Regions from separate parts of the Desulfuromonas sp. TF genome, predicted to be linked through region 3. Evidence: predicted binding sites of a transcription regulator. Region 3 holds the regulator's gene; each other region holds the start of a gene.

Region 1 (10,052 bases), on a different contig from region 3:
GCGTACCGCCCGCTCCTTGGGGCGGCGGGCATGGTTGCGGATGGGAAAGACATAGGGATAAATCGCCTCTTCCGGCTGGCAAAGGGCGCAGACCGCCTTGAGGTAGTCGACGAATTGATCCTCGTGCACGGCCCGGATGTGTTTTTCCGAAAAGTGGCGAATCGGCACCGGCTCGAAGAGGCCGGTCGGCTCGATCTCCCGCAGGATGGAGCCGATGCGCACCGGCGCCTCGACGTAGCCCCGCTCCTTGACGTGGTGGATATCATGCCGGTCATTGACCACCAGGGGGATGCGGCGGTCGACCGTGATCTGGCGCCGGACCGGTGCCACAGCTTCCGGGCGGAGGTAGCGGAACTCCCGCAGCCGCACCGGGTCGTCACGGAATGAGTTGACCACCATGTCGATGTAGGATTTGGGGCAGAGGTGTGCATACTTTCGTTCGAGGATCGCCCGGACGATGGCCCTGGCGGTTTCACGAGGCAGGGGACAGCCTTGTCCCAAGTCGTCAAAGACCAGATAAGGCGGGTTGTCACCTCCCGGCTCGACCGGGGCCTCGTAGGCGGTGCCGGCAACGGGGCGGGCGCCGTACTTCTCGTAAAACTTCAGGCGGGCCCTGTTCTGCCTGCGGGTTTCCGGGTCTTTGCAGAGGGCGGGATCATCAGGGAGGCATTCGAAGAAAAGCCCGACGGCGTCCAGTTCGAGGGCCTCCTCACGCAGCCGCTCGTAAAGGGCGCCGCCGATGCCCCGTCCGGTCATCTTAGCCGCCGCCGAGATGTACTCCAGGTAGCCGAAACGCAGTTCCGGCTCGTGCAGCAGCAGGGCGAAGCCCTTGACCCGGCCGCGCTGGTCATCGGCGACGTAAAGGATGGAGCGGAAGCGGAACTTGAGCGGATTGCGCAGCTGCTCGGGGAGCTTGGCGATATCCTTTTCGGAGAGGGTGGAGAACTGGGCCCGCAGGATATCCTGAACACGGGAGATTGCCGCCTGGTTGATCGGCAGGACATAATCGTAAATGCGGCGGATTCGGAACATGCTTCATTATACCGGGAACGGGGGCTGACGAGAACCGCAAGTCAGAGTCCTGAGGGGATCCGCGACCGCTTTTTAGGCCCGGGCCTCCGGCAGCAGTTCCTCCAGCAGCGTGAAAAGCTCCATCAGGTCGGCCATCGTCATGTCGGCCATGTGAGGGATGCGGAAGGTGGCGTTCTTGATCTTGCCGTAGCCGTTGTCGATGGCGTAGCCGCGAGCGCCGGCGAGCTTCTTCAGCTTCTCCAGATCGGTTCGGTCGTCGTTCCTTCCGCAGGTCAGGGTCATCGAGCGACAGCCTTCGGCGGCGAACAGGCCGAAGCCCTGCGCCCGTACCCAATCCCGGGTCATTTCAGCCATCCGCCGGTGGCGGGCATAGCGGTTCTCCAGCCCTTCCGCGAAGAATTTCCGCAATTGGTGATCGAGGGCGAAAATCAGGCTGAGGCAGGGGGTGCTCGGGGTATTGTTCTTCTGGTCGTTCTTCTCGAATTCCTCGAAATCGAAATAGTAGCCTCGGCCGGGGGTGCCCTTCGCCTTGTCGAGGGCCCTGCGGGAGACGGCGAAAACGGCGAGTCCCGGGGGCAGACCGAAGGCTTTCTGCACTCCCGCCAGACAGACGTCGATTTTCAGTGCGGAGACGTCGATGGGGACGGCGCTCATGGAGGAGACGGTATCGACGATGAAGGAGACGTCCGGGTATCTCTTCATCACCCCGGCGATCTCTTCGAGCGGCGACATGACCCCCGTGGAGGTCTCGTTGTGAACCACGGTCATGGCGTCGTACTTGCCGGTGGACAAGGCCTCGTCGACCATCTCGGGGGTGATCGGGCGGCCCCATTCGGCGGTGAAGAGATCCGCTTCGAGGCCGCAGCGCACCGTGACGTCATGCCATTTGGTGCTGAAGGCGCCGTTGCCGAAGGTGGCGCAGCGTTTCCGCACCAGATTCCGCACCGCTCCCTCCATGACGCCGAAGGCGCTGGAGGTGGAGAGGAAAACCGGATCCTCCGTATTGAGAAGGGTCTTGAGGCCGGCGGTCACGCGCTCATGCACTTCGGCATACTCTTTCATCCGGTGGCCGACCATGGGTGCGGTCATGGCCTCCATGACGTCGAGGGAAACTTCGACGGGACCGGGAATGTAGAGCTTCTTATTCATTCAGATCTCCTTGTCGGAAGTCATGCTTCATTGGTCAATGACAGCGGCCAACGGCGAAGGACCAAGGAAGCTTGATTAGCACAGCGGCCCGCCGGCTGTCAAGAATTACCGCGTTGACAACGCCCCTGTCCGAAGCTAGGATGCAGGGACCTTTTAACGCTTCGGCTTTCCCGGGAGTTGCCCATGCGTTTCACCGATCTGCAGATTCGTCGCATGGCCGATCATCTTCTGTCCGCGCTTGTCGATCGGGGAGGAGGGACCCTGAAGGCCGGCCGGGGGGTGGTTCTGGCCCGCATTGAAGAGATCATCCGGGCCGAAATGACGAAAGAGCAGGAACTGGATAAAGAGGTCCTTGAGCTGATGGAGAGTCAGCTCCGGAATGCGCCGGCCGATATCGATCGCCAGAAACTTTTCCTGATGATAAAGAAGAAACTGGCCGAAGAGAGGGGAATACCCCTGTGAAACTGTCTGAGCAGCGCATTTCTCATCTTTCCCATCTGATCCTGGACGGCTTGTGGAAAGATGATCTGGTCGATTTCCCGGACGAAGCCGAGGCCCTGCGAGCCGCAAAAGAAGCGCTGATCCGTCTGCTCTCGGTGGACGATCAGGTAGACACCCTGATTCGGAACAAGCTGTCCGCCCAGAAAAAAATCGTCGGCAGCCGGGAATGGCAGATCCTGTACGACAAATATTTCCGGGAAGAAATGGAAAAGCGCAGATGGTAGGCAGAACGATCTAAAATGACCGCGGATTTCGCCCGACTCCCGCTTCCCCCTTGTTGACTTTCTGACCGTTTACTGATCCCGATCCCGCCCGGCAAAAAAATCTTCAGATTGCCCTTGACATTCAAAATAAGCTGATTATATTTACCCCTGTTGTTAGCACTCTCGTGTGAGGAGTGCTAAAGGTGCCAAAGGGGCTTGATTCGTTCAACTGATTCAGAATCGAGCGTCTTTTTTATTTTCTGACCCGGACCAAAAGGGAGTATCTCCCGTTTTTCATTCTCATACAGGAAAGGAGAATTCATCATGAACATCAGACCGCTGCATGACCGTATCATCGTCGAAAGGCTCGAAGAGGAGACCAAGACCGCCGGGGGCCTCATCATTCCCGACACCGCCAAGGAAAAACCCCAGCAGGGCAAGATCGTCGCCGTCGGCAAGGGGAAGATGACCGAGGACGGCAAGGTCCTGGCTCTGGACGTCAAGGTGGGCGACAAGATTCTGTTCGGCAAGTATGCCGGCAACGAGATCAAGATCGAAGGGAAAGAGTTCCTGATGATGCGCGAGGACGACGTTCTCGGCGTAGTCGAATAAGCAGATCTCCATTTTAACGATAAGGAGGATTCACAGACATGGCAGCTAAAGAAATCAAATTCGGACAGGACGCCCGCAACCAGATCCTGTCCGGCGTAAACATCCTGGCCGAAGCCGTCAAAGCCACCCTCGGTCCCAAAGGCCGCAACGTGGTCATCGAAAAGTCTTACGGCGCTCCCCTGATCACCAAGGACGGCGTGACCGTCGCCAAGGAGATCGAACTCGAGAACAAGTTCGAGAACATGGGCGCCCAACTGGTCAAGGAAGTCGCCTCCAAGACCTCCGATGTCGCCGGTGACGGCACCACCACCGCCACCGTGCTGGCCCAGGCCATCTACCGCGAAGGCGTCAAGCTGGTCACCGCCGGCCACAATCCCATGGAAATCAAGCGCGGCATCGACAAGGCCGTGACCGCGGCCGTCGCCGCCCTCAAGGAACTCTCCAAGCCGGTCAAGGACCACAAGGAAATCGCCCAGGTCGGCACCATCTCCGCCAACAGCGACGCCACCATCGGCGACATTCTCGCCAAGGCCATGGAGAAGGTCGGCAAGGAAGGGGTCATCACCGTCGAAGAGGCCAAGTCGATGGAGACCACCCTCGAGACCGTCGAAGGGATGCAGTTCGACCGCGGCTATCTCTCCCCCTATTTTGTCACCGATCCCGAGCGCATGGAGTCCGTTCTCGAGGACGCCCTGATCCTCATCCATGACAAGAAGATCAGCAACATGCGCGATCTTCTGCCGGTCCTCGAGCCGGTAGCCAAGCAGGGACGCCCCCTGCTGATCATCGCCGAGGACGTGGAGGGCGAAGCCCTGGCCACCCTGGTGGTCAACAAGCTGCGCGGCACTCTCAACATCGCCGCCGTCAAGGCTCCCGGCTTCGGCGACCGCCGCAAAGCCATGCTCGAGGACATCGCGGTACTGACCGGCGGCAAGGTGATTTCCGAGGAGATCGGCTTCAAGCTGGAGAACGCCACTCTCGACATGCTCGGCACCGCAAAGCGCATCGTCATTGACAAGGACAACACCACGATCATCGACGGCGCCGGCAGCGAAGTCGACATCCAGAGCCGGGTCAAAGTGATCCGCGCCCAGATCGAGGAAACCTCCAGCGACTACGATCGCGAGAAGCTCCAGGAGCGCCTGGCCAAGCTGGTCGGCGGGGTTGCCGTGGTCAAGGTCGGCGCCGCCACCGAGACCGAGATGAAGGAGAAGAAGGCTCGCGTCGAGGACGCCCTGCACGCCACCCGCGCCGCCGTTGAAGAAGGCATCGTCCCTGGAGGCGGGGTCGCCCTGCTGCGCTGCATCGCCGCTCTGGAAAAAGTAGAGGCTCCCGGTGAGCAGGAGTTCGGCGTCAAGATCGTCAGGCGGGCCCTTGAGGAGCCGCTGCGTCAGATCGCCGCCAACGCCGGAGCCGAAGGCTCCATCGTGGTCAACAGGGTCATCAGCGAAACAGGCAGCTTCGGATTCGATGCTGCTGCCGATGTATACTGCGATATGCTGGAGGCCGGGATCATCGATCCCACCAAGGTCACCCGCAGTGCCCTGCAGAACGCCGCTTCTATTTCGGGCCTGATGCTGACCACCGAGGCCTGCATCGCCGAGGCTCCCAAGAGCGAAGAAGCCATGCCCGCCATGCCCGGCGGCATGGGAGGGATGGGGGGCATGGGCGGCATGATGTAAGCCGCTCCCTGATCCTTGCATAACGAAAAGAGCCCCCCGGTTTTTCCGGGGGGCTCTTTTCGTCTGGTGAAAAAAACGATGCTGGATGACGGGCGTCTCTATTGATCGCTCACCCTGACCTGGTTGCGTCCTTGCCGCTTGGCGTTGTAGAGGGCGTAATCGGCTGCCCGGATCAGATCGTCGGGGATTTGCACCTGTATTTGAGGATGTCTGGCGACACCGAGACTGATGGTCACCCGCAAATCGGCCAGATCGGCATCGACCGTCATCTGCTCCACCTCCTGGCGTATCCGCTCGGCGATCCCGACCGCTTCCGGGATGTCGGTAGCCGGCAATATCAAGGCGAATTCATCACCTCCGAGACGGGCTACCGCATCGTAGTGTCGCAGATGCCTTTTAAATGTTTCGCCCAGTTTCATCAGTACTTCATCTCCCGCCTGATGACCATAGGTATCATTTATTTTCTTGAAATCATCGCAATCAATCAGAATCAGGGAAAGTGGATCGCCGGAGCGGTTGCTGCGATCCATTTCACTTTCCAGGGCTTTCATCATCTGCCGACGGTTGTGAAGACCGGTCAAGGGATCCGTATGGGACAGCTCGAGCAGCATCCGGTTGCTTTCCTTGAGTCTGTCCTGGAGAGACTTGATTTTCAGTTGGACCTTGATCCGTGCCAGAAGTTCACCAGAGTCGAAGGGTTTGGTGACATAATCGCTGGCTCCGAGCTCGAGGCCGCGAACCTTGGCACCCGTCTCTTCATGTCCGGTGACGATGATGACCGGGATGTCCTGCAAGTCCTCCTGGGTGCTCAACATGCGCAAAAATTTAAAACCGTCCATTCCCGGCATTTCGATGTCGCAGAGAATAATATCGGGTTTTTTATCGAGGGCCATTTTGAAACCTTCGATCCCGTCACCGGCTTCAAAGAAGAACTTGAAAAGAGCTGCATGTCGCAGGATGTCGGCGACCTGCCGACGCATCCTTTTTGAATCGTCGATGATCAGAATAGAGGTTTTCATATGAGGAACCTCGAAAGGGACGGGCTTGTATTCGCTCTCTAATGCAAAAACGCCAATCTCCGGGCGGAAGATCGGCGTCTCAAAACCCCAATTTACTTGAGGCTTTGCCTTCTCTTCGGCCACCCGGCTATCCGTCTTTACCTCCAGGGTAAAGCGAGGACCCGCAGCTTTGCGTCCCTGAATTTCTCCAGGTTTGCTCTTGTCGGAGAATTTTCTTTTTATTCAATGAAACTTAAATTCTGATTTCATTCTGCCATAGCTGAATGATTCGTCAAGGGATTTAACCCTGGTACATTGAATCAGCATGGCCTGAGTGTTTTCTCCATCTCAAATGGTTTGACAGCCGGGGCTAATTTTAATACTTTCAATTGAAATTAATCCGCCCTCCCCAGGATCGAGAACCTATGAGCTCAGCGACACTTCCCCCCGCGCGTCTGGCCTGGACCGTTTGGGGCCTCGGCGCCGCCTTGTACATCATCGGCTTTTTTCAGCGGGTCGCTCCCGGCGTCATGACCGCGGAGCTGATGAATGATTTCAACCTGACGGCCGCCGCCCTGGGCAATCTTTCGGCTTTCTATTTCTACAGCTACGTGGCCATGCAGATTCCCACCGGGCTGCTCGCCGACAGCTGGGGCCCGCGGCGGCTGCTGACCGTTGGCGCTCTTGTGGCCGGCATCGGCAGTCTCAGCTTCGCTCTCGCCGACGGGATGGTCTGGGCCTGCGCAGGACGCCTGTTCATCGGCGGCTCGGTGGCGGTCGCCTTCGTCGCCATGATGAAGCTCTCCAGCCACTGGATGGCGCCGAGGCAGTTCGCCCTGGCCTCCGGAATGGCCCTCTTTCTCGGCATTCTCGGAGCGGTTTTCGCCGGCACACCGCTGCGCCTGATGGTGGACACCTTCGGCTGGCGTCCTGTCATGCTGGCTTCCAGCATTCTCCCTTTTGCCGTAGCCGCCCTGATCTGGATCATCGTCAGGGACGATCCGCGGGAGCGGGGCTATGCCAGCTACGCTTCCGAGGTTTCTGCGGGAGCGCCCCGCTCCGGCATCATGGCCGGACTCCGCAAGGTCTTCGGCTACCGCAACACCTGGCTGCTTCTACTCACTCCCGGCGCCGTCGCCGGCAGCGTCCTTGCCTTCGCCGGCCTCTGGGGAGTGCCCTTCCTGACCACCCATTACGGTCTGACTTCCCCCCAGGCGGCGGCTCTCTGTTCAGCCCAACTGCTGGCCTGGGCGGTGGGCGGACCGGTTTTCGGCGGTCTCTCGGACCGGATCGGCCGGCGCAAGCCGTTGTACGTGGCCGGCTGCGCGATCTCGGCCGTCGGCTGGGGGCTCATCATCCTCGTGCCGGGACTGCCGCTTCCCCTGCTGATCTCTCTGCTTATCGTGATCGGCTTCGCCGCCGGCTGCATGATTATCGGTTTCGCCTTCGCCAAGGAGTCAGTCCCTCTGGCGCTGGCGGGGACGGCGGCCGGGGTGTGCAACATGGGCTCGATGATGGGTCCGATGCTGCTTCAGCCGGCCGTCGGCTGGATGCTCGACCGGAAGTGGGATGGGGCGATGTCGGCCGGTGGCAGGGTTTACGGCCTGGAAGCCTTCCGCCTGGGCTTCTCCCTCATGCTTGCCTGGACGGTCCTGTCCCTGGTCCTCATCACTCTGACCCGGGAGACGGGCTGCCGGCAAATCGTGGAGGTCGGTTCCCCGGCAAAGGGTGAACCGTCGCGGTGAGACGGGCATTTTTAAGAAAATGAAGTAGAATTAATTCAAAGTTTTCAAACGTTCTAAGGGAAGATCACCCGCTGTTTGAGAGAAGATGAATTCAACATGATCCGACAATGGGCTGCCTACCTTCTGCCTGCGGGTATACGGCAGCGTCTTTTCTTACTTATTTCACTTGCACTCTTTCCCATGCTCCTCCTTCTCTGGTGGGGATACCTGGAGCGGTACGGAACTCAACGTTCCGAGGCCCTTCAGACGGAACTTGAGGTAGCCCAGGGGATTGCCAGTACCTTCGCAGCCTATATCGACAATATCCGAAGCCAGAATTACGCGGTGGGGGAGGCCATCCTCACCTTCTCACCGTATACACAAGCCAATGCCGACCGCCTTCTCACCTACTATTCGGACCGCACCCCTTCGGTTCGCAATATGAGCTGGGTCAGTCCGCAGGGGATTGTCCTTGCCTCCAGTGAGAGGGGGCTTGTCGGGCAGGATTGGTCGGGGCATTCTTATTTCGAAAAACTCCAGACCGGTTGGTCCTGGACTCTCGGGGATCTGACCCGCGCGGGAATGGTTACCCCGGCACCTACCTTTGTGGTCGCCACATCGATCCGCGGCTCCATCGGTATGCTCCTCGGCGCGGTCGTGGCTGCGATCGATCCGGCGAACCTTGGGTCGGCGGCTCTATTGCACCGGCGTCCCTCCGAAGGCGCCTATTCCATCTTTGACAGCCAGGGGACCATCGTCTATCGCAGCCCGGGAGCAGAGCTTTCCTGGGAGGATCGCATGCAATGGCGGCAAAGCGATCAACTGCTGAGGGCCGCTCTCGAAAAGCGAGCGGAGCAGACCGGCATCTCACACCTGGATATTTCTTCCAGTGAAACGTTCTGTGCCCGGGTGCCGATCTCCGATATAGGTTGGGTGGCAGGGGCCGGCCGGCCGGTGGAAGTCGCCCTGGCCTCCGAGCGCAATCGGCTGATTAACGACTCCATCCTGGCCTCTCTGATCGCTTCGGCAGCTTTCCTGCTCGCCTGGTTTCTGGCCAGAAGCATCGCAAGTCCGATTCTTCGCCTGGAGCAGGATGCCAGGGCGATGGGCTCCGGGCAGATCGAAGGGCGGGGCGACCCGAGAGCCCCGGATGTCGTGCGCCGCCTTCGCTCTACGGTGACGGAGATGGCGGTCGACCTCCTCAGCAGAGCCGAAGCATTGCGCCAGAGCGAGGAGATGTTTCGCACCCTCGCCGACAACATTTCCCAGTTCGCATGGATGGCCGATGAGACCGGCGGGATCTTCTGGTACAACAAGCGCTGGTACGATTATACAGGGACGGACCTGGAGCAGATGAAAGGCTGGGGCTGGCGAAAGGTTCTCCATCCCGACCACATTCAGGGCGTGGTCGAGAAGATCAGTCATTGCTTCGAGACAGGGGACGTTTGGGAGGACACTTTCCCCCTGCGCGGCACGGACGGCACATACAGGTGGTTTCTATCCCGGGCGATTCCGATCAAGGATGAAGGTGGAAGAGTCCTTCGCTGGTTCGGCACCAACACCGATATCACCGAAGAGCGCCAGGTCGGGGAGGAACTCAAGGCGGCAAAGCAGGTTGCTGAAGAGGCCAGCCGCGCCAAGAGCGAGTTCCTGGCCAACATGAGCCATGAGATCCGCACCCCCATGACGGTCTTCATGGCGGCTATCGAACACCTTCTGCTGACCGAAAAAACCCCCGAGCGTCGTCGCATGCTGGAAATGGCCGAAAAATCAGCCGGTCGCCTGCGTGTCCTCATCGACGAAATCCTCGATTTGTCCAGGATCGAGGCGCGGCGGGTCGAGCTTAGAGAAGAGCCCTTCGATGTGCGGGGCTGTGTGCAGGACGCAGTGGAGATGTTTGCTTTCCCCGCCCGGGAGAAAAACCTCAGGCTTGAAATGGACATCGCGCCGGATGTACCCCGAATCGTGATCGGTGATTCCGACAGGCTCGGGCAGGTGCTGATCAATTTGATCGGCAATGCCGTCAAATTTACCCAAAAGGGGGAAATCCGCATCTCCGTGGCTGCCCTTGGCGACTCCCTGGAGTTCTCGGTAGCCGACACAGGCATCGGCATACCGGAGGAAAAAAGGGAACTGATCTTCCAGAGTTTC
Region 2 (10,052 bases), on a different contig from region 3:
GGCTTCAGGGCGTCCGACGCCGACCTTGACCCGGATGAAATCGCCGCTGCCGAGAACCTCGCGGATGCTGCGGATGCCGTTATGGCCGCCGTGCCCGCCTCCGGTTCTGATCTTCAGGACTCCGAAGGGCAAATCGATATCATCATGAATCACAATCAAATCGCCGAGATCGACAGCAAGAGATTTGCAAGCCGAACCGACGCTGACGCCGCTCAGGTTCATATAGGTCTGGGGAAGCAGAATGGTAGTCTCGCGGCCTGCAACCCGGCCGACACCATAAATGCCCTGATGCCCCTTTTTCTTTAAGGCAATTCCGTTCCCTTGGGCCAGCCGCTCGGCTACCATGAAGCCGATATTGTGCCGGGTTCCGGCATATTTGGAGCCCGGATTGCCCAGCCCTGTTATAAGCTTCATGCCGATGCCGGTTCCGCTCAGGCCTCTTCGGCCTCTTCTTCAGCAGCCCCTTCTTCACCTTCGGCTTTGTGGCCGGTGACGGTGATTACGGTGAAGTTGACTTCATGGGGCACTTCAACCCCGGCCGGAAGGACAAGGTCTTCCACGTGCAGAACATCGCCTATGCTCAGGGACGTCACATCCACCTCGATGGCGCCGGGGATGGACGAGGGCAGGCAGGCCACTTCGAGTTCGTGGCGGATGACCTGAAGGCTGCCGCCAACCTTCTCCCCTTCCGATTTCCCCACCGGGTGAACCGGCACCATGACATGGACCTTTTTCTTCAGGTCGATGACCTGGAAATCCACGTGCTGCACGTCGCGGCGGATGGCATCGACTTGCATGTCTTTCAGGATGACGACCTTGCCGCTGAAAGCCCCCTCCCCTTTCAGGGTGATCAGGGTGTTCCAGCCGGATTCGGTGGCAATAGCCTTTTTCAGAGCCTTGGGTTCCACCGTAATGGCGCAAGGCTCCAGCCCCCTGCCGTAAACGACGGCCGGGACGAGATTCTGGCGGCGAAGCGTCCGTGCGCCGCCTTTGCCGATACCGTCACGCAACGTAACATTCAATTCTGTCTCTGCCATGTATCATTCCTCCGAATGTTGTTTAATATCTTTATCAGGGACCATCTATAGTTGCACTCGCAAAAACTCAGAGGATGGCTAAGCGCCATCATCTACACAAAAAGGGAACTCACCGATTCGTCGCCATGAATGCGCCGGATGGCTTCCGCCAGCAGTTCCGCCACCGAAAGACAACGAAGCTTCGCACACTCTTTTACCTTATCCTCGACGGGAATGGAATTGGTGACCACCACTTCCTTGAGGGGACTGTCTGTGATCCGTGCGAGGGCAGGACCGGAAAGGACCGGGTGCGTGGCATAGGCGCAGACCTCCTTGGCCCCATGCGCGATCAGGGCCTGCGCTGCATTGCAGAGCGTGCCGGCCGTATCGATCATGTCATCGACAATGATACAGCTTTCGCCTTCGACCTCGCCGATGATGTGCATGACTTCAGACACATTCGGTCCGCTGCGCCGTTTGTCGATGATGGCCAGCCCCGCATCCATCCGCTTGGCGAAGGCGCGGGCGCGCTCGGTGCCGCCCGCATCGGGGGAAACAACCACCACCCGACCGGGGAAGCGGGTCTTGATGTCGTCGAGAATCACCGGAGCGGCATAAAGATGATCCACAGGGATATCGAAGAAGCCCTGAATCTGGCCGGCATGCAGGTCGATAGTCAATACCCTGTCCATCCCGGCGGTGGCAATCAGGTCCGCAACAAGTTTGCTGGTGATCGGGGTTCGGGGCGCCACCTTACGGTCCTGCCTAGCGTAGCCGAAATAGGGGATAACCGCGGTAATGCTCGCAGCGGACGCTCTCTTGAGCGCATCGGTCATCACCAGCAGCTCCATGAGATTATGATTGGCCGGAGCGCAGGTGGACTGAATGACGTAGACGTCCCGTCCGCGTACGTTTTCGCCGATCTCCACCATGATTTCGCCATCAGAGAAGGTCCGGACATTGGCGCTGCACAGAGGCACGGCCAGATTCCCGCATATCTCCCTGGCCAGGGCGAGATTGGAATTACCGGCAAAAATCTTGAGCTTATCCACTGCGACTCCTTGCTGCTCGGCTTGGAAAAACTGTAGGTCATGGGAACCCATGACCTACCTGGAAAAGAGGATTTCTTAGGTCTTATTTAAGATCGCCTGCCGGCGGTGCCTGTCAAAAACCGCAGACCGATAAATTTTGATGGCTGGGGCGCCAGGATTCGAACCTGGGAATGCCGGAATCAAAATCCGGTGCCTTACCGCTTGGCGACGCCCCAACAAATGCAGATCCAAGGCTCAAGCCCCATCTCGCGGGCCGGACTCACACAGGCTGGACGACAAAAATCTTCCAGCCGGACTCTCCGGAAAACGCTTCCGCGGCCCGGCGGGCCGTCCCTTCCTCGGCAAATACTCCGAACACCGTCGGCCCGCTGCCTGACATGAGCGCACCGGCCGCTCCGTTATTCAACAGCCGGGTTTTTATCTCTTCGACCACGGGATACCTGGAGACGGTAACCTTCTCCAGATCGTTGCGGAGCAGCGAGGAGAGGTCCCCCGCGGTTCCGGAAAACCTCGGCAGTCTAGCCGCTCCCCCACCTGATGTCAACCCTAAATTTTGGTAGACCCAGGCCGTGGAAACGGCTATCCCAGGGTTGACAAGAACGTACCAGACGGATGGCAATCCTTCAACTTTTTCCAGGACATCTCCAATCCCTGTGGCCCAGGCGGCGCCCTCAAAAAGGAAGAACGGCACATCCGCTCCAAGCCGGCTGCCCTCAGCCATCAGCGTCTTTCGAGAAATACCGAGTCCGAGCATTTCATTCAGGGCCTCAAGGACCGTCGCTGCATCGGAAGAACCGCCTCCCAGACCGGCCGCGACAGGAATCCTCTTGTCGATGGAGATTTCCACTCCGCACTCTTCGCCGGACAGATCGAGGAGCCGCCGAGCAGCCAGGGCGGCTATGTTTTCGCCTCCCGGAGGCAGCACCACGCCTTCGCAGGAGACTCGCACCCCCGGCGTTTCGACCAGCGCAAGCTCAATGCGATCATACAGGGAGACACGCTGCATAATCATGCCAAGCTCGTGATAGCCGTCGAGGCGCTTGCCCATAACCTGTAGATACAGATTGATTTTGGCCGGGGCCAGATACTGACGGATCATGTCGATATCCTCAGAGAACCAACTGAGATGCTTTCGCAACAAAGCAAAAAAGCAGATGGCTAAGCAAAAAGCGCCAAATGCAAGGCGCGCAATTGTCGAGCAATGAGTTGTACTTACGTACGTCGAAGCAGCGAGAGCAATTGCAGCTCGCCTCTTGAGCCAGCGGCAATCATCGAAGAAGATCACGGGAATGTCAAGCGGCGGAATGCGGGTTTGCGGGATAAGCCCGCCAAGGAGAATAAAGATTTGAAAAATACCTTGATACCTGCAGAAAAGAAAAACCCGGGAACTACCCGTCTAAATGGAATAGTCTAATGCGTGGCGGAACTGACGATACCACACACGGGGGATGCCATCCTGGCGGAGCATGACACCCCTGCAGATTTCGCACATCGCCTCCCCCGCTCTCTCCGGATGCTTTGCTCATCGCTACTGGAAGAATCGGGAAGCCAGGAAAGCCAATGCCGGCCAGGCGATCAGAACAGCTGTGATCAGCGCGAAAATTCCGCTCACCAGAAGGACGAAAACGGTCCATCCGGTCTTCACTTTGTCGCCAAACCCGTTTTCCGCTGAGAAGTTGAGAGATCCCATATGTCACCTCCTCTGAATGTTGCCCGCCTTCACTGACATTATATCATTGTTATTAATTTTTACTAACTGCAAAAGGACAAATTTCCCTCCTCCGGGGATAACCATCGATCACTACTCCCAACGGTCATCCTTTTTGTTCAGCTGGATTACTTCGAAGCTGCCCCGGTCGCCGATCAGGGTGGTGAGGAGGGCGCTGACAACGCTGATGATGACGGACCCGAGAACAGCCGTCCAGAAGCCGCGCACAAAGAATCCTCCGATCACGCCGGAAGCCATTATCAGAATCAGAGCGTTAATGCAAAGTGAAGAGGCCGAGGTCATTCCATGGATTGAGATCGGCGGCATACCCGTCTAAAATTAAATCAGGGTATGATGCCTTCGCAAAAACGCAGAGGAGGGCCATGTCAGAACGGCTGCGCATCGTAAAAAACTGGCTCCCGCGCTATACCGGAATGCCTCTGGGAAAATTTGGGGATTATGTCCTGCTGACAAATTTTTATTACTACGTGCGAGATTTCGCAGACAGGTTCCATTGCGACATCTACGGCGAGGACAGGCCGATGCAGGCCGCAACCAACAACAACGGACTGACTATCATCAATTTCGGCATCGGATCGGCCAATGCCGCCACCATCATGGACCTGCTCAGCGCCCGAAAGCCCTCGGGCGTGCTTTTTCTGGGCAAGTGCGGCGGCTTGAAGAAATCCGCGGAGATCGGGAAATTTATTCTTCCGATTGCCGCCATTCGCGGGGAGGGGACAAGCAATGATTATTTCCCTCCCGAAGTCCCTGCGCTCCCCTCCTTCAAGCTGCATAAATTCGTCTCGGAGAAGATTGTCGAACACGGCCACGAATACCGCACCGGCGTGGTCTATACGACCAACCGGCGACTGTGGGAGCACGATCTGCAATTCGTCGACCGCCTGAAAAGAGTGACCTGCATCGCTATCGACATGGAGACGGCGACCATCTTCATTGTCGGCCATCACAATGAAATCGCCCGCGGCGCACTGCTCCTGGTCTCCGATATCCCCATGACCCCTGAGGGAATCAAGACAGAAGTTTCCGACCTGCTGGTGACGGAAAAGTGGTCCAGAATACATCTTCAGATCGGCATCGAAGCCATGACCGAGATCGGCGAGAAGGGAGAAAAGATCAAACACTTCCGGTACTGAATTTTGATGACATCGCCATCCTCTAAGGCATCGGAACTTTTCCCGGCACAGAGGAGGAGCCCTGCGGAAAAGGAGATGGGGAGGCGGGTCGAACGGAGGATAATTTCAGAACCCCTGGGCCTTTTTCCGGGTGACCTGAAGCACCGGAATGCTTTTCAGCGCATCGCCCTGTTCGCTGGGTGATTTCTTCAGGGACACTTTTTCCGGAAGATATCCGACGACCTCCAGAAATTTCACGGCTTCGCTCAAGGCCCTTTTATAGTCTTCATTGTTCCGGATGGGTTTTGCCGGTGAATAGATCAGGTTCAGACCGCTTTCCGAAAGGGCAAAAACCACATGCACCTGCCGGGATTTTCCTTTTTTCAAGCCGACGATCCAGGCTAAACAGTGCTGGCCGTGATATCCCTCCAGACTGAGTTGAGCCGTGTTCATCGACTGGTGGACCTCCAGAATATCTTCGGGAGATTCATATTCAACACTGCCCAGATCCCAATCCACATGAAAAAAGGCGTCCTTGGGCGGTGGACGACGGACAATGCGGGGCGGAGGGTCGGAAGCCGCACCGTGCCTGGAAGGATGTTGACCTCCGGCGTCGTCCTTTTCGGCAGTTTTCCGGAGCGCTTCTTCCAACTCCAGAATCCGTTTTTCGAATGATGTCCGCTCCGTTTCCAGTCGCTGTCTTTCGGCTCGTTCGGTTTCCAGTTGGTTCCGGGTCTGGCCGGCGGCAATTTCCATCTCTGCGAGCCGCTTCTCTATTTCCAGGCGATGACCCCTTTTGGAGGTCTCCGGAGGTCCTGCGTCGCCTGCCCACCCTGTTTCCAGTTCCTCGATCCGCCGCTGAGCTGCCGCTTTTTCCCGCACCAGCAGTTCACGCTCGAACCGCTCGGCCTCGGCTGTTTCCCGCGCTTCGCTGACTTCCTGTTCGAGTCGGGCAATCCGCTCTTCGGCCTGCGTCAGGGCCACCACTGGCGGGCTCTGAGTTTCCTCCTTCGATGCCGCTTCCGAAAGGGCGTTTCCCAATTCCAGAATCTGTTTTTCGAGAGCCTTCTTTGTCCCGGCCCACTCCTTCCCACGCCCCTTTTCCACTTCGAGTTCTTTCCGGACCTCGCGGAGCGCCTGCTCAAGATCGGTAATTCGCTTCTCGCCGGCCTCCTTTTCCCGAGTAATCCTTTCCTGTCCGGTCCGCTCGACCTCGACTTCTTTCAGGTCTTTGTCCACCTCAGCTTCAAGTTCGGCAATCCGCCTCTGCGCTTCGGCCCTGTCGGTTTCCGCCTGCTCCTTAAGACGACTGACAGTTCTGGCCAGTTCCGCTGCTCGTTTTTCCAACGCCGTATTTTCCTCTCGCAGCCGTTCGCTTTCGGCACGATCGGCATGAGCCACTTCGGAGCCATTCGAGTGCAGAAGGAATTTCTGAACCAACTCTCCGACCGCGGCAGCCTTATCTGCGGCGATTTTCTCCTGGGCCAGCTTCCGAGCGGCGGCATTTGCGGTGTTTTTTCGGGTCTCCACGGCACTTTTCATCTTCGCCTGTCTTCCAGGATCGGATTGTTCCGTCGCATCATCCGGCTCCTCTGCGGCCTCTGCAACCAGCCGATTCAGCTCTGACAGCTCGGTTTCTTTTTCATTTCGGGTTCTTTCCAGATTTTCAGGAGAAAGCAAAACAGGAATGCTTCGCAGAACCACTTCACGCATGGCTTTGCCGTATTTCAAATTCACGGCTTCCATGCTGAACCCCATCGCCTCAACGAAGGCCAGGGCTTTTCCCGGATCTGAGGATCTCGACTGTTCACCGGACGGTTCGACAACATAGATCAGATTTCTTTTGATCTCCCTGACATGAAGCGCCGCAAAGACATGATGCCGTTGATCCCGTTCGAGGATGCAGACGAAAGCCTCGCAGGAGGGCAGGGATTCCTCGACTGCTATGGAAACGGGGGAGGAGGAGCGATAAACCGCAGCCACTTCCGATTCTTCAGCCTGAATGCAAAACGATTCGGAGTCGAAAATCAGCATGGTCGTTCCCAATGGATTTTAAAGACCCGGATGCGAAAATAAAAAGCCGGGCTGCCGAAATATTCATGATATTTCGGCAACCCGGCTGTCTCTGGGAGACCCATGGGCTTTCCGTCCCATCCTCGCGGATGGTTTAGTATTATCGTCTATCGATAAAATTTGGGTTCTGGTACAGGGCTTTTCAGCGTATCTACAACCTAATCCGCCACTGCGGCGGTGTCAACGGTTTTGTCGTGCGTTCGGACATGATCGACAGGGCCGTCAGCGGTCGGGACGGATCTCGTCCAGCACCTTAACCTTGGCATCGATCATCTGGCGATGGGAGAGACGCAGCAGCGTGGCCAGCTGTCGCACCAGGTAGTCTTCATACTTGTCCAGCACGCCATCGGCATAGATGATCCGCCAGAGGACATCCATCACCTCGAGTTTTTCATCCAGAGTGAAATTCTCATTGATCTGCTTGGCGAACTGGTAAAGGTCGAGACTGGCATCCCGCTCCTGCCGGGCATACTCCATCAGCTCGTCCATCGCTTTTTCCGAAAGGTCGAACTTGTGCTGCAGGAGGTCCTGGATGAGGGTACCCTCCATCGAATGAAACTCTCCATCGGTGTGGGCCATCTCCAGAAGCAGCACGCAGGTCGCCACCTGGATACGTTCATGCTCGGCCTCCGGTTCCGCCGAGGAGGCGGCAGCAAGCAGGGTCTTGATTCGGTTCAGCATGGTTTTATTCCTGTCCGTTTCGAGGGAAGGCCATTCCCTTTTTTCACTTGGAGTAGCGGATCACCCGAACCTTCTCCAGGGTGATCATCCCCCCCGAGAGCATCACGTCGAGCCGGGGGAGAAGGGCATCGATTTTTTCCTGACCCTCCACCACCTCGATCACCACCGGCAGGTCGGCGGAGAGGCGCAGCAGCTTGTCCGTATGGGTGATGCTGCGGGCGCCGAAACCCATTGCCCCCTTCAGCACCGTCGCGCCGGCAAAGCCTTCCCGGCGCAGAAGTTCCACCAGGACCTCATAAAGAGGTTTTTTTTCCCAACGGTCGCTCTCGCCGATGAAAATCCGCATAAGGGTCTGTTCGCCTTCGAGCTGCGGCATGTATCCTCCGTGTTGTAAAGGCGAGGCATGCCTCGCCGCTACATTTATATCTGCCGTCCCAGAATGATGCCCAGGGCGGCAAACGCGATGCAGACAACGACATTGAGCAGCACGTTTGCTCCGGCCTGAAGCAGACTGCCCTCCTCCAGCAGACGGATAGTTTCAAAGGAGAACGTGGAGAAGGTGGTGAAGCCCCCCATGAAACCGACGGTAATCCCCATGCGCATCTCGGGAGACAAAAGAGTGCTGCGCAGACTCGCTTCCATAACCAATCCAAGCAGGAATGATCCCACAACATTGACCGCCAGCGTGCCATAGGGAAGACTCCGCCCGAACAGGCCATAGGCCCAGCCGGAAACGAAATAACGCGACAGGCACCCGAGGGCGCCGAACACTCCAATATAAAGAATCTGCATTGAAAATTTCCCGGTCTCCAAGGAATCGGCCGGATCGAACCGCGGCTTCCGGTCATTATGGTGACCGCGGCAGCCGCTGTCAACCAATCACCAAACCCCGCTCAATGATTTTCTCTTGCACCAGCTCATATGCTTTGCTATATATATTTAGCACTCTCAACCACAGAGTGCTACTGAATTGATAAAATAACGTTTTCTGGAGTACTACAATGAGCACGCCTCACCTGCCGGTCGTCACTGACACCCTTGAGCTCTACATGGCTCAGATCAACCGTTTCACCCTGCTCAGCCGCGAAGAAGAGGTGGAGTTGGCCCTTCGGTATCGCCGCCAGGGGGACCTGGAAGCGGCCCATCGACTGATCTGCGCCAACCTGAGATTCGTGGTCAAGATCGCCCATGAATACAGGTCCTATGGCATGAAGGTGCTTGATCTCATCCAGGAGGGGAATATCGGTCTGATGATGGCGGTAAAAAAATTCGATCCCGAGAGGGGCATCCGCCTCATATCCTATGCCGTGTGGTGGATCCGGGCCTATATAAACAACTTCATCGTCAAAAGCTGGTCGCTGGTGAAAATCGGCACCACCCAGGCCCAGAAAAAGCTCTTTTTCAAACTCAACCAGACCCGCAATGCCATCAGGCGCCTCACCGGAGGGGAAGATACCGGAGAGATCGCCAGGGAGCTGGAGGTACGCGACGACGAAGTGGAAGAAATGGCGCGGCGCATGGCTGCCCGCGACTCCTCCCTCGATCTGGAATTGAACGAGGGGGAAAACTATACCCTGATGGATTCCCTGGCCGACGATCGGGAGAACCAGGAAGACCAGCTCCTGCTGAAGGAGGAGGATCGTATTCTCACCGGCCAGGTTGCCGCGGCCCTGCAGAAACTCAATGATCGGGAAAGACGGATCGTCCACGACCGCATCCTCCAGGACCATCCCCGCACCCTGCGGGAGCTGGCCGACGATTATGGAATCAGCCGGGAGAGGGTACGGCAGCTGGAAAAGAATGCTCTGGCCAAACTGAAGGGGGTACTTTACCCGATCGCCCCTGCCTGACGGGAACTGGACGGACTCTCCACTCACCAGGCTGCCGTCCTGCAGCGAAATGCCGTTGACAAATCGCGGTCTATCCCTTAGTTTCATCAAGCCAACCTTATAATTATCGTCAAGCAAGGAATCCTCAATGAAACTCCTGCTCTCCCTGGTCTGCCTGCTCCTTTTGAGTGTCGCCTGCGCCTCGACAAAGGACCCGTCCACCCCCACGGCCGCTTATTACCTCAAGGAAGGGGAAAAACTTTTTGAAAAAGAGCTCTACGAAGAGGCCATCACCATGTGGGAGAAGGCGCGCGACAGCTATTATTCACCTGAGCTCAACACCCTCGCTGAGATGAGGATCGCCGAGGCCCACTTCATGGGAAAGAACTATATTGAAGCGGCTGCCGCCTACGAGGATTTTCTGAAGCAGCATCCCGACCATGAACGGACTCCCCAGGTTCTCTACCGACTGGGACTTTCCTACTACGAACAGATTCTCTCGATTGACCGTGACCAGACCGCAACGCGCAATGCCCTTGCCACATTTCAGAACTTTC
Region 3 (10,052 bases):
CCTTCCAGGGTGGGAACCTCGAATTCGCACCCGAGGGCGGCCTGGGGAAAGGAGACGGGAATCTCGCAGATCACGTCCTGGCCTTCCCGCTGAAAAAGAGGGTGTTCCTTTACACTGATGACGACATAGAGGTCGCCAGGAGGCCCCCCTTGGGTTCCCGCTTCTCCTTCGCCGGAGAGCTTGAGGCGGTTCCCCGTTTCGACCCCTGCCGGGATTTTAAGGGAGATTGATTTCTTGCTCCGCACCCTTCCGGTCCCACGGCACTCCGGACAGGGGTTTTCAATCACCCTGCCTTCGCCGGCACAGTCCGGACAGGGCCGGGTCAGTGAGAAGAACCCCTGCTGGTAGCGAACCTGACCGGCCCCCCTGCAAGTGGGACAGGTCTTCGGACTCGTTCCCTTCTTCGCCCCGGAACCGGCGCATGCCTCGCAAGGGTGGTGGCGGGGGATCTGGACCTTGGTTTCCAGACCGAAGGCTGCCTCTTCGAAGGAGATATTAAGGTTGTACCGCAGGTCGTCCCCGCGTCTCCCCCGTCCCCTGCGGGCTCCGCCGCCCCCGAAAATATCGCCGAAAATGTCTCCGAAGATATCCTCGAATGGACTGCCGCCGAAACCGAAGCCCTCGGAAGTGAACCCGCCTCCGCCCAGTCCCGCATGCCCGAACTGGTCGTAAGTGGCCCGCTTCTGCCCGTCGGAGAGTACAGCGTAGGCTTCGGAGAGCTCTTTGAACTTTTCTTCGGCTTCCTTGTCCCCTGGATTTTTGTCCGGATGAAACTGCAGGGCCTTGCGCCGGTAGGCCTTCTTTATTTCCGTTTCGCTGGCGTTCCGGTTGACCTCCAGCACTTCATAATAGTCCCGCTTGCTGCCGTTTGCCAAAATAAATTTCCTTCAATAAACAGGGTAAAAAATGGACTCGGGGCAATAGGCAAAAGGCTAAAGGGTTTTATTCCCCTTAGCCTTTCGCCCTCAGCCGGTTTTTCAGCCCTCAGGCCTTTTGCCTGTATGAATTACTTCTTATCCTCATCGACTTCCTCGAATTCGGCCTCGACTACGTCTTCACTCTTGGCCGCTCCTTCCGGCTGGGCACCAGCTTCACTTTCGGCCGTCTGGGCCTTGGCGTAAATGGCTTCGGCCAGCTTGTGAGAGGCTTTGGCGAGTTCCTCGGTCTTGGCCTTGATCTCCTCGGCGCTGTCTCCTTCCATGGCTTTTTTCAGGTCTTCCATAGCGGCCTGGATATTTTTCCTGGTTTCCTCATCGACCTGCCCGCCGTGTTCGGAGAGGGACTTCTCAGTGGTGTAGACTAGGCCGTCGGCCTGGTTTCGGACCTCGATCAGTTCGCGCTTCTTCTTGTCCTCGACGGCATGGGCCTCGGCGTCCTTGACCATCTTCTCGATCTCCTCCTCGGAGAGGCCGGAAGAGGCGGTAATGCGGATCGACTGCTCCTTGCCGGTGCCGAGATCCTTGGCCGAGACATGGAGAATGCCGTTGGCGTCGATATCGAAGGTGACCTCGATCTGCGGCACGCCCCGGGGCGCTGACGGTATGCCCACCAGCTCGAAGCGGCCGATGGTCTTGTTGTCGGGCGCCATTTCTCGCTCTCCCTGCAGAACGTGGACCGACACGGCCGGCTGGTTGTCGGCGGCGGTGGAGAAGACCTGGCTCTTCTTGCAGGGGATGGTGGTATTTTTTTCGATCAGCTTGGTCATTACACCGCCCAGGGTCTCGATCCCCAGAGACAGCGGGGTGACGTCGAGGAGAAGCACATCCTTGACTTCCCCCTTGAGGACGCCGGCCTGGATGGCGGCGCCGATGGCCACCACTTCATCGGGGTTCACCCCTTTGTGGGGAACCTTGCCGAAGATGTCCTGCACCCTCTTCTGCACGGCCGGCATGCGGGTCATCCCGCCGACCAGGATGACCTCGTCGACGTCGGAAGGGGAGAGCCCGGCGTCCTTGAGTGCGGTCTTGCAGGGCTGGACCAGTTGGTCGAGCAGATCGGCGCAAAGGCTCTCGAGCTTGGCCCGGGTCAGCTTGATGTTGAGATGTTTGGGCCCAGTCTGATCGGCGGTGATGAAGGGGAGGTTGATGTCGGTCTCCATGGAGGAGGAAAGCTCGCACTTGGCCTTCTCCGCCGTCTCCTTCAAACGCTGCAGAGCCATCTTGTCGCTTCTCAGGTCGATTCCCTGCTCCTTCTTGAACTCGTCGGCGACATAGTCGATGATGCGCTGGTCGAAGTCCTCGCCGCCCAGGAAGGTGTCGCCGTTGGTCGACTTGACCTCGAACACCCCCTCACCGAGCTCCAGGATGGAAATGTCGAAAGTGCCTCCGCCGAGGTCGAATACGGCAACTTTTTCCTCTTTTTTCTTATCCAGGCCGTAGGCCAGGGATGCGGCGGTAGGCTCATTGATGATCCGCAGCACATTGAGGCCGGAGATCTTGCCGGCGTCCTTGGTCGCCTGGCGTTGGGAATCGTTGAAGTAGGCCGGCACCGTGATCACGGCGTCGGTGACTTCCTCACCCAGGTAGTCCTCGGCGGTCTGCTTCATCTTCTGCAGGATCATGGCCGAGATTTCGGAGGGGCTGAACTTCTTCCCTCGCGTCTCGACCCAGGCATCCCCGTTGTCGGCCTTGATGATCTTGAAGGGGCTGATCTGGATGTCCTTGCGCACGGCGTCCGAATCGAACTTGCGGCCGATCAGGCGCTTGATCGCGTAGAGAGTGTTCTCGGGATTAGTTACCCCCTGGCGCTTGGCCTGCTGTCCCACCAGACGTTCACCGCTCTCGGTGAAGGCCACCATGGAGGGAGTGGTGCGGGATCCTTCGGCGTTGGCGATAACGACGGGTTCCCCCCCTTCCATCACGGCGACGCAGGAATTGGTGGTGCCGAGGTCGATTCCGATGACTTTACCCATGATCTATATCCTCCTTTGTTCCTGGTTTCGTTTTTTAACTTATCCGTAAGCAGCGGTCAGCCGCGCTCCTCTTTTTTCGGCTCGGCAGCAGGCTTGGCCACCATCACCATGGCGGGCCGCAGCAGTCGATCGCTGAGAAGATAACCCTTCTGCAGTTCCTGCGCGACCATATTCGGCGCATGTTCCGCGCTTTCCACATGCCCGATGGCCTCGTGCCGCGAAGGATCGAATGCCGTCCCCACCGATTCGAAGGGAGTAGCGCCGAACTTTTCCAGAACCCGCTGGAGCTGGTTGAGGGTCATCTCCACACCTTCGAGCAGCCCTTCGCCGCCGCCCTGATTCTGACGGGCATGGTCGACGGCCCGCTCCAGGTTGTCCAGCACCGGCAGTATCTCCCGGAGAAATTTTTCGTTGGCGAAGCGGGCCAGATCTTCCTTGTCGCGCTGCGCCCGCTTGCGGAAATTTTCCAGATCGGCCCTTTCGCGCAGGTAAAGATCCCAGTTCTTCTTCGCCTCTTCCACGCTGGCGGCCAGTTGCTCTTCCAGCGAAGGCCCCTCGCCGGCCTCGCCCTCGACGCCTTCTTTTTCCCGGGTTCCCTTTACATTCAGCTCTTGCGGCGCTCCCCCTTCTGCCGAGGGGATATTTTCTTGTTCCTTCTTCTTTTTAGGCAATCTTCAAATCTCCTGTCTTTTTAGGGTCTATTCCGAATCGTGTTCCAGAATCTGACTGAGCAGCCGCGCCGTGTAATCGACGATGGGGATTACCACCGAATAGGGCATGCGGGTTGGGCCGATGACGCCCAGGGAACCGATGGTTCCGCGACTGCTGGAATAGGTAGATGTTACCAGACTGCAGCCGGAAATCCCGCTGTACTCCGTGTCGCTTCCGATAAAAATATTCACTCCCTCGGCGCTCTGGCTCTTATCGAGCAGCTCCACCAGAAGGCTTTTCTGTTCGAAGGTCCGAAACAGCCTTTTCATCCGTTCCAGATCGGCAAACTCAGGCTGATCGAGAATGTTCGAAGCCCCTTCGATGAAGACCTGCTCCCCGGCTTCCTCCTGGAAAACCTCCTGGGAAAGTTTGAGAGCCCGCTGAAGAAGCTTGTCATAGAGGGCTTTCTCCTTAGCCATCTCCTCAATGATCCGCTCCTTCACCTGCTGGATGGTGAGTCCCCCGAGGGTGTGGTTCAGATAAGCGGAAATCTGCTCCAGCTCCCGCGGGGCGATGTCTTCGTCGATTTCGATGATCTTGTTCTGGACCAACCCCGAGCGGGAGACAAAAACAACCAGAATTCTCCCCTGGGATAGCCGGATGAATTCGATCTGACGAAAAACCGTTGTGGTAAAGCGGGGAGCCATGACGATCCCCGTGTATCTGGAGATGGCGGAGAGCACTTTTCCCGCCTCCCGCAACCGCTCTTCCGCCTGCATGCCCTTGCGGCAATAATAGTCTTCGATCTTCTTCTGCTGCTGGGATGTCAGCGGCCCGACCCGTAGAAGCGAATCGACATAGAAGCGATATCCCTTTTCCGTGGGCACCCGTCCGGCCGAAGTATGGGGTGAGATGAGATATCCCATCTCCTCCAGATCGGCCATGACGTTGCGCACCGTGGCGGGAGAAAGGCTGAGATGATGCCGCCGGGTCACGGCCCGTGAACCGATCGGCTCGGCGGTGCCGATGTAGTCCTCGATGATGGCCTCGAGAATCCGGCGACTTCTTTCGTTGAGCTCTTCGCTCATCGCTTCACCGCCCCAAAAAACTCAAGCCGGAAAATCCGGCCGTCGAAAAATCTTAGCACTCCAGGGGAGGGAGTGCTAACGGAAGATAACATAACAATGGCCCTGGGCTTTGTCAAGGGCAAACCCGGCAGGAAAATGGCGGAATTTCTCAGAGAAAAGCGGTAATAATGTGATCGAAAAGAAGCCATCCTTCAAGGTCCATCCTCCAGCGGCCATCCCGCAGCACCAGACGATCTCCCGCCCTCCGCAGCGCCTCGGGAAATGTCTCTTCCACTCCGGCGCTGAAGCGGCGGCGGAATTCACCCTCATCGACGCCCTCGGCGGTTCGCAGGCCGAGATAGAGGGTCTCGGCCATGGCCCCGCGGCGATCGAAGGTCTCCAGCGTCTGCGCCGGATCTTCTCCCCTGGAAAGAGCAGCGGTATAAGGAGCAAGGTCCGCAGGAACCGCCCGCCGCTCCCCCCAGCCCCGCCCGCAGAAGGAATGAGCGCCGGCGCCGACCCCCAGATAAGAGCGCCGGCGCCAGTAACGGAGGTTGTGCCGGCACTCACGCCCCGGCCGGGCGTAGTTGGAGATTTCGTAATGACGGAATCCCTCCCGGCCAAGCCGCTCGTCGACGAGGCAAAAGAGCTCGGCGTAGCGGTCCTCATCGGGGAGATCGAGTCCGCCGGCGCGGTGCAGATGGTAAAAGGGCGTCTCCTCCTCCACCGTCAGTCCGTAGGCGGAAACATGGTCGGGGGACAGGTCGAGGAACCGGTCGAGTTCCGCCTGAAGCGCGCCCGCCGTCTGCCCGGGGAGGGCGAACATCACGTCGCAGGAGAGATTGGCGAAACCCGCCCGCCTCGCCCAAGTGGCGGCGTCCTTCGCTTCCTCCGGGGAATGGATGCGCCCCAGGAGTTCCAGCTTCCGCGGGTCGAGGGATTGAACTCCCAAGGAGAGACGGTTGACGCCGGCGGCGCGGTAGCCGGCCAGGGAGGCGGCGGTGAGGGTTCCCGGATTCGCCTCGAGGGATATCTCCACGTCGGCGGCAAACCCGAAACGATCTTCGGCCCGCGCAAGAATCTCGCCGATGGATTCCGGCGAAAGCAGTGAAGGCGTGCCGCCGCCGAAGAATAGGGTCTCAATCGGTCCGCCCCATTCTCCGCCGTCGGCGGCAAGATCGAGGTGGCGCATCAGCAACGCGGGATAGGACTCCAGAGACGACAAATGCCCCGGTACCGAGAAGAAATCGCAGTAGGGGCATTTTTTGCGGCAGAAGGGAACGTGCAGGTAAAGAGAGGCCATCCGGGCGCGGTCAGGCCACCACCCAGACGGTCTGGTTCTCGACCTTATGCAGGACTTCGGCGGAGATGCTTCCGTGGAAGAGCTCCTTCATCCGCGAGGCGTCGCTGCGTCCGATGATGATGGTGTCGCAGCCCGCCGCCGTCGCCTCGTCGACGATATCCTGGGCGACGCCGCGGCATACCGGTTTGATCCGCATCTGCAGCCGCTCCGGGGCGACGCCGCGCTCGCGCAGCATGGCGGCGATTTCCCCGACCAGCGTTTCGGCCTGCACCAGCTCCTGGTGATGGTCCTCGTCGCCGTGCACCTCCGGTGGCGCAGCGGGCTCCGTCGTACCGGGCACGCCGGTGGTCAGAACCAGCAGAACGAGCTCGCAGTCGCCAAGGGCGGGAACAACCCCGGCGGCGTATTCACCGGCCCGCCGGCCGCGGACGGTGTCATCGAGGGCGATAAGGGCTTTTTTCATGATTCACCTCGCAATCCCGGCCTGCGGCAAAACGCCGGCCGGTTAAACAAAGAACAGAAAGGATATCACAGCCAGGAAGAGGACCGCGAGCAGCACACCGATGCCGACCGGGTAGGCCGCGCTTCTGCTGCGCCGCTCGATCATCGCCTCCTCCTCGCTGAGGTCGCGGTCGCCGCCGGCCGCTCCGGCCATCAGGCGCAGCCCGTGCTTCTGGACGTTGCCTCCGGGCTCGGCGAAAAACCGGCTCAGCAGTTCCGGAACCTGTCGTACGAAGATCCGGTCGCACCAGCTGTTCAGGCCGCCGAACGCCTTGTCGGCCAAGGCATAGAATCCCCTTCCCCCCTTGCGGTAGACCCAGTCGGAATCGATATTGATGGAGCGGATCTCCGCAGGATAGATTCCCGACAGTAGCAGCAGGGTGAACGCCAGGGCGGAGAAGAAGAGGAGCTGGGTCTGGGCCAGGACATGGGAGGTGGTATAGGGCTGATAGTCCGTGGCATAGGGGAGCAGGTCATAAAGGAAGCGGGGGAAGGAGCCGATAAAGATGCAGGCAAAGGCCGTCAGGCCCATGGCCAGCAGCATGTGCCTCGGCGCCTCCTTGCAGCGCAGGCCCGAATCGTGCGAGTAGAAGGCAAAGAAGGGGATCTTGATCCCGGCGTGGTGGAACACCCCGGCCGAGGCGAAAAGCAGGATGAACCAGATGAAGCGCATATCCCCGTGGGCGGCGGCCTCCATGACCATCGACTTGCTCACGAACCCGCTGAAGAGGGGAAAGGCCGAAATCGAAGCGGCTCCGACAATGCAGAAAGCGCAGGTCCAGGGCATCGATTTGTAGAGTCCGCCCAGGTCGGTGGCATTGATCTTTCCGGTACGGTACATCACCGCCCCCATCGTCATGAAGAGCAGTCCCTTGAAGAGGATGTCGTTGAAGGCGTGTGCCACCGCTCCGTTGACGGCCAGTTCGGTGCCGATGCCGATGCCGACGACCATGAAGCCGACCTGGTTGATCAGACTGTAAGCGAGCACACGGCGCAGGTCGTTTTCGATCACGGCGTAGAAGATGGGAAATCCGGCCATGATCGCCCCGATCCAGATCAGGGCCTCCGTCCCTGGGTAGGCGCGGGCCAGCACATAGACCGCGGTCTTGGTGGTGAAGGCGGAGAGAAAGATGGTCCCGGTTATGGTCGCCGCGGGATAAGCGTCGGTCAGCCAGTTGTGCAGCAGCGGCCAGGCGCAGTTGACGCCGAAGCCGAGAAAAATCAGATGGGAGGCCAGTCCATTGAGACCGATAAAGCCGAACTCGGCGCTGCCGGTCTGCTGGACGTGGATGATGATTCCGGCCAGCAGGCAGAGCCCGCCGGCGACATGCACCATGAAGTAGCGGAAGCCTGCTCCGAGGGCCCCCGGAGTGCGCCGGGCCAGAATCAGGAAGGTGGCGGAGATGGTCAGGGTTTCCCAGAAGGCGAAGAGGGAAAAGAAGTCGCCGGCAAAGGTCACCCCCAGCGCCGCGCCGGCATAGACCAGCGCCGCCACGTTCTGCACGTCATCCTCGACATGCAGGGCGTACAGATTGGCAATGAACGCCACCAGATGGAAGATATAGCCGAAAATCAGACTGAGCCGGTCCATCTTGCCGAAGACCAGTTCATAGTCCATGAAGGAAACGGCCCAATGGCTCCCCTCAGGGATGGCGAGGAGGTTGATAAAGCTGAGTACCGGCAGCAGCAGCATCCAGGCCTGCCGGATCCGTCCCTTGAGAAAAGGAACCGCCAGCGCCCCTAGAATCAGGATAACGGCCGGAGGAAGGGCGTTAATCATAGTAGTCCTCTTTGCGCATCACCATGGGGCGCAGGATATATTTGGCCACCAGCACCAGCACCACGCAGGCAACGAAACCGTAGACCGAATAGAAGCCGAATTTTCCCTCCCAAGGGAAAATGGCGTGTTTATGATAAGCGAGATCGACCAGCAGCAGCAGAACGACGCAGGTGTAAAACCCATAAAGCAGACGTTTGACGTTCTGCGGCTTGTCGAACATCGCGAGTTCTTCATCGATGTCGACCTGGTGCTTGAAATCCTTTTCCCGGATTTGCGGTTTTTTCTTCTGTGATTTTTTCTTCATCGTCCTCTCCCTACAGGGTGGTAAAGAGGATATAGGCCAGATAGAGCACGCCCACGGTAAAAATTATATTGAAGACGGGGCGGTAGCCGTCCACCGGATCGTGGGCGAGGATCATCTTTTCTTCCTGTTCGTGATGTGGCTTCATGTGCAATCTCCGGGGCCGGGATCAGTCTAGGGGAAGAGCGCTTTCTGAATCAGCTGCAGAAAAACTGTAGGGTAGAAAAAGAGCGCCACCGAACAGAGCGCCGTCACGGTCAGCGGCAGCAGGCAGAAAATCGGCGCTTCCTTGATGCCGCTCGACACCCCTGCGGCCGGAGCGGCGAAAAAACCCCGGTATACGATCGGAAAAAAATAAGCGGCGTTGAGCAGCGAACTCACCAGGAGCACCACCACCAGGACCAGCTGATCGGCTTCCACCGCGCCGATGACCAGATTCCATTTGCTGATGAACCCCCCCAGGGGCGGCATGCCGATGATGCTGAGCGAACCGAGGAAGAAGGCCATATAGGTGACGGGCATCTGCCGCCCCAGGCCGTCCATCTCGCTGATGTATTTCTTGTGACTGGCGACATAGATCGCGCCGGCGCAGAAGAAGAGGGTGATCTTGCCGAAGGCGTGCATGGCGATATGCATGACTCCGCCGGTCATTCCGGCCGCCGAGAGCATGCCGGCGCCAAGCACCATGTAGGAGAGCTGGCCGATGGTCGAATAGGCCAGCCGCCGCTTGAGATTGTCCTGGGTCAGGGCGACCAGAGAGGCGACCAGGATGGTGATCGAGACGAAGTAGGTCAGGGCGACGCCGTAATCGAGCTGGCGCAGCAGATCGGGTCCCAGAATATCCAAAATGACCCGCAGGATGGAGAACACCCCGACCTTGACCACCGCCACGCCGTGCAGAAAGGAGCTGACCGGCGTGGGAGCGACCATGGCTGCGGGGAGCCAGCCGTGAAAGGGCATGATCCCGGCCTTGGCGAAACCGAAAACGAAAAGAACCAGCAGCAGGCCTATGGTGGCGGGAGAGGCTGCTCCGGTCATGATGCCCCCCGGCGTGAAGTCGAGGGTGCCGGCGGAGGCGTAGGTGATGAGCATCGCCGGCAGCGCAAATCCGATGGAGGTGCCGAGAATATAGGTAAGGTACTTGCGTCCCGAGCGGCGGGCCTCGTCATTCTGCTCGTGGGTTACCAGCGGGTAGGTGGAGAGCGAAAGCATCTCGTAGAAGAGATAGAGGGTCAGCAGATTGGCCGAGAAGGCGACGCCGATGGTCGCCGAAATGGCTATGGCGAAGGAGGCGAAATAGCGGGTCTGATCGTGCTCCTTCAGGGAGCGCATGTAGCCGATGGAGTAGATGGAGGTGAAGATCCAGAGGAAGGATGCGATCAGGGCGAAGTACATTCCCAGAGGATCGACTCTCAGCTGAATCGGCACCCCCGGTAAGACCTCGGCGAGAGTGAAGACGAACCCGCCCCCGGCCAGCACGGCCGGCAGCATCAATGCGATGATGCCGAACTTGGCGACGGCGATCAGAACCGTCCAGC

Evidence for each region. The regulator HrcA, encoded in region 3, represses chaperone genes, less so after heat shock. The targets are predictions, from matches to a motif close to TGTTAGCACTCNNNNNNNNNGAGTGCTAACA.
Region 1: groES (co-chaperone GroES) is a predicted target of HrcA. The motif match lies at 3,058-3,088, and genes of this name have one in related genera.
Region 2: rpoH (RNA polymerase sigma factor RpoH) is a predicted target of HrcA. The motif match lies at 8,604-8,634, and genes of this name have one in related genera.

What each region holds. Positions count from the first base shown of each region.
Region 1 covers NZ_KI421426.1:92,853-102,904, forward strand. The annotation lists partial or broken gene DTF_RS27440 (GNAT family N-acetyltransferase) at 1-1,032, opposite strand, end outside; gene DTF_RS0118505 (alanine--glyoxylate aminotransferase family protein) at 1,105-2,181, opposite strand; gene DTF_RS27610 (DUF507 family protein) at 2,365-2,643, shown strand; gene DTF_RS27615 (DUF507 family protein) at 2,640-2,906, shown strand; gene groES (co-chaperone GroES) at 3,210-3,497, shown strand; gene groL (chaperonin GroEL) at 3,536-5,179, shown strand; gene DTF_RS0118530 (diguanylate cyclase) at 5,278-6,198, opposite strand; cyclic di-GMP riboswitch class I at 6,313-6,406, opposite strand; gene DTF_RS24475 (MFS transporter) at 6,603-7,922, shown strand; gene DTF_RS25815 (ATP-binding protein) at 8,019-10,052, shown strand, end outside.
Region 2 covers NZ_KI421421.1:331,172-341,223, reverse strand. The annotation lists gene pth (aminoacyl-tRNA hydrolase) at 1-414, opposite strand, end outside; gene DTF_RS0112840 (50S ribosomal protein L25/general stress protein Ctc) at 432-1,037, opposite strand; gene DTF_RS0112835 (ribose-phosphate pyrophosphokinase) at 1,130-2,119, opposite strand; tRNA gene DTF_RS0112830 (tRNA-Gln) at 2,209-2,283, opposite strand; gene ispE (4-(cytidine 5'-diphospho)-2-C-methyl-D-erythritol kinase) at 2,328-3,167, opposite strand; gene DTF_RS26600 (hypothetical protein) at 3,597-3,758, opposite strand; gene DTF_RS23450 (hypothetical protein) at 3,870-4,034, opposite strand; gene DTF_RS0112810 (AMP nucleosidase) at 4,160-4,933, shown strand; gene DTF_RS0112805 (hypothetical protein) at 5,039-6,946, opposite strand; cyclic di-GMP riboswitch class I at 7,019-7,094, opposite strand; gene DTF_RS0112800 (TerB family tellurite resistance protein) at 7,208-7,666, opposite strand; gene DTF_RS0112795 (DUF190 domain-containing protein) at 7,710-8,042, opposite strand; gene crcB (fluoride efflux transporter CrcB) at 8,087-8,458, opposite strand; gene rpoH (RNA polymerase sigma factor RpoH) at 8,668-9,516, shown strand; gene DTF_RS0112780 (outer membrane protein assembly factor BamD) at 9,644-10,052, shown strand, end outside.
Region 3 covers NZ_KI421424.1:144,159-154,210, reverse strand. The annotation lists gene dnaJ (molecular chaperone DnaJ) at 1-875, opposite strand, end outside; gene dnaK (molecular chaperone DnaK) at 1,007-2,911, opposite strand; gene grpE (nucleotide exchange factor GrpE) at 2,968-3,582, opposite strand; gene hrcA (heat-inducible transcriptional repressor HrcA) at 3,610-4,650, opposite strand; gene hemW (radical SAM family heme chaperone HemW) at 4,799-5,932, opposite strand; gene DTF_RS0116975 (universal stress protein) at 5,943-6,395, opposite strand; gene DTF_RS0116970 (Na(+)/H(+) antiporter subunit D) at 6,438-8,213, opposite strand; gene DTF_RS0116965 (hypothetical protein) at 8,206-8,517, opposite strand; gene DTF_RS27605 (hypothetical protein) at 8,528-8,662, opposite strand; gene DTF_RS0116955 (monovalent cation/H+ antiporter subunit D family protein) at 8,689-10,052, opposite strand, start outside.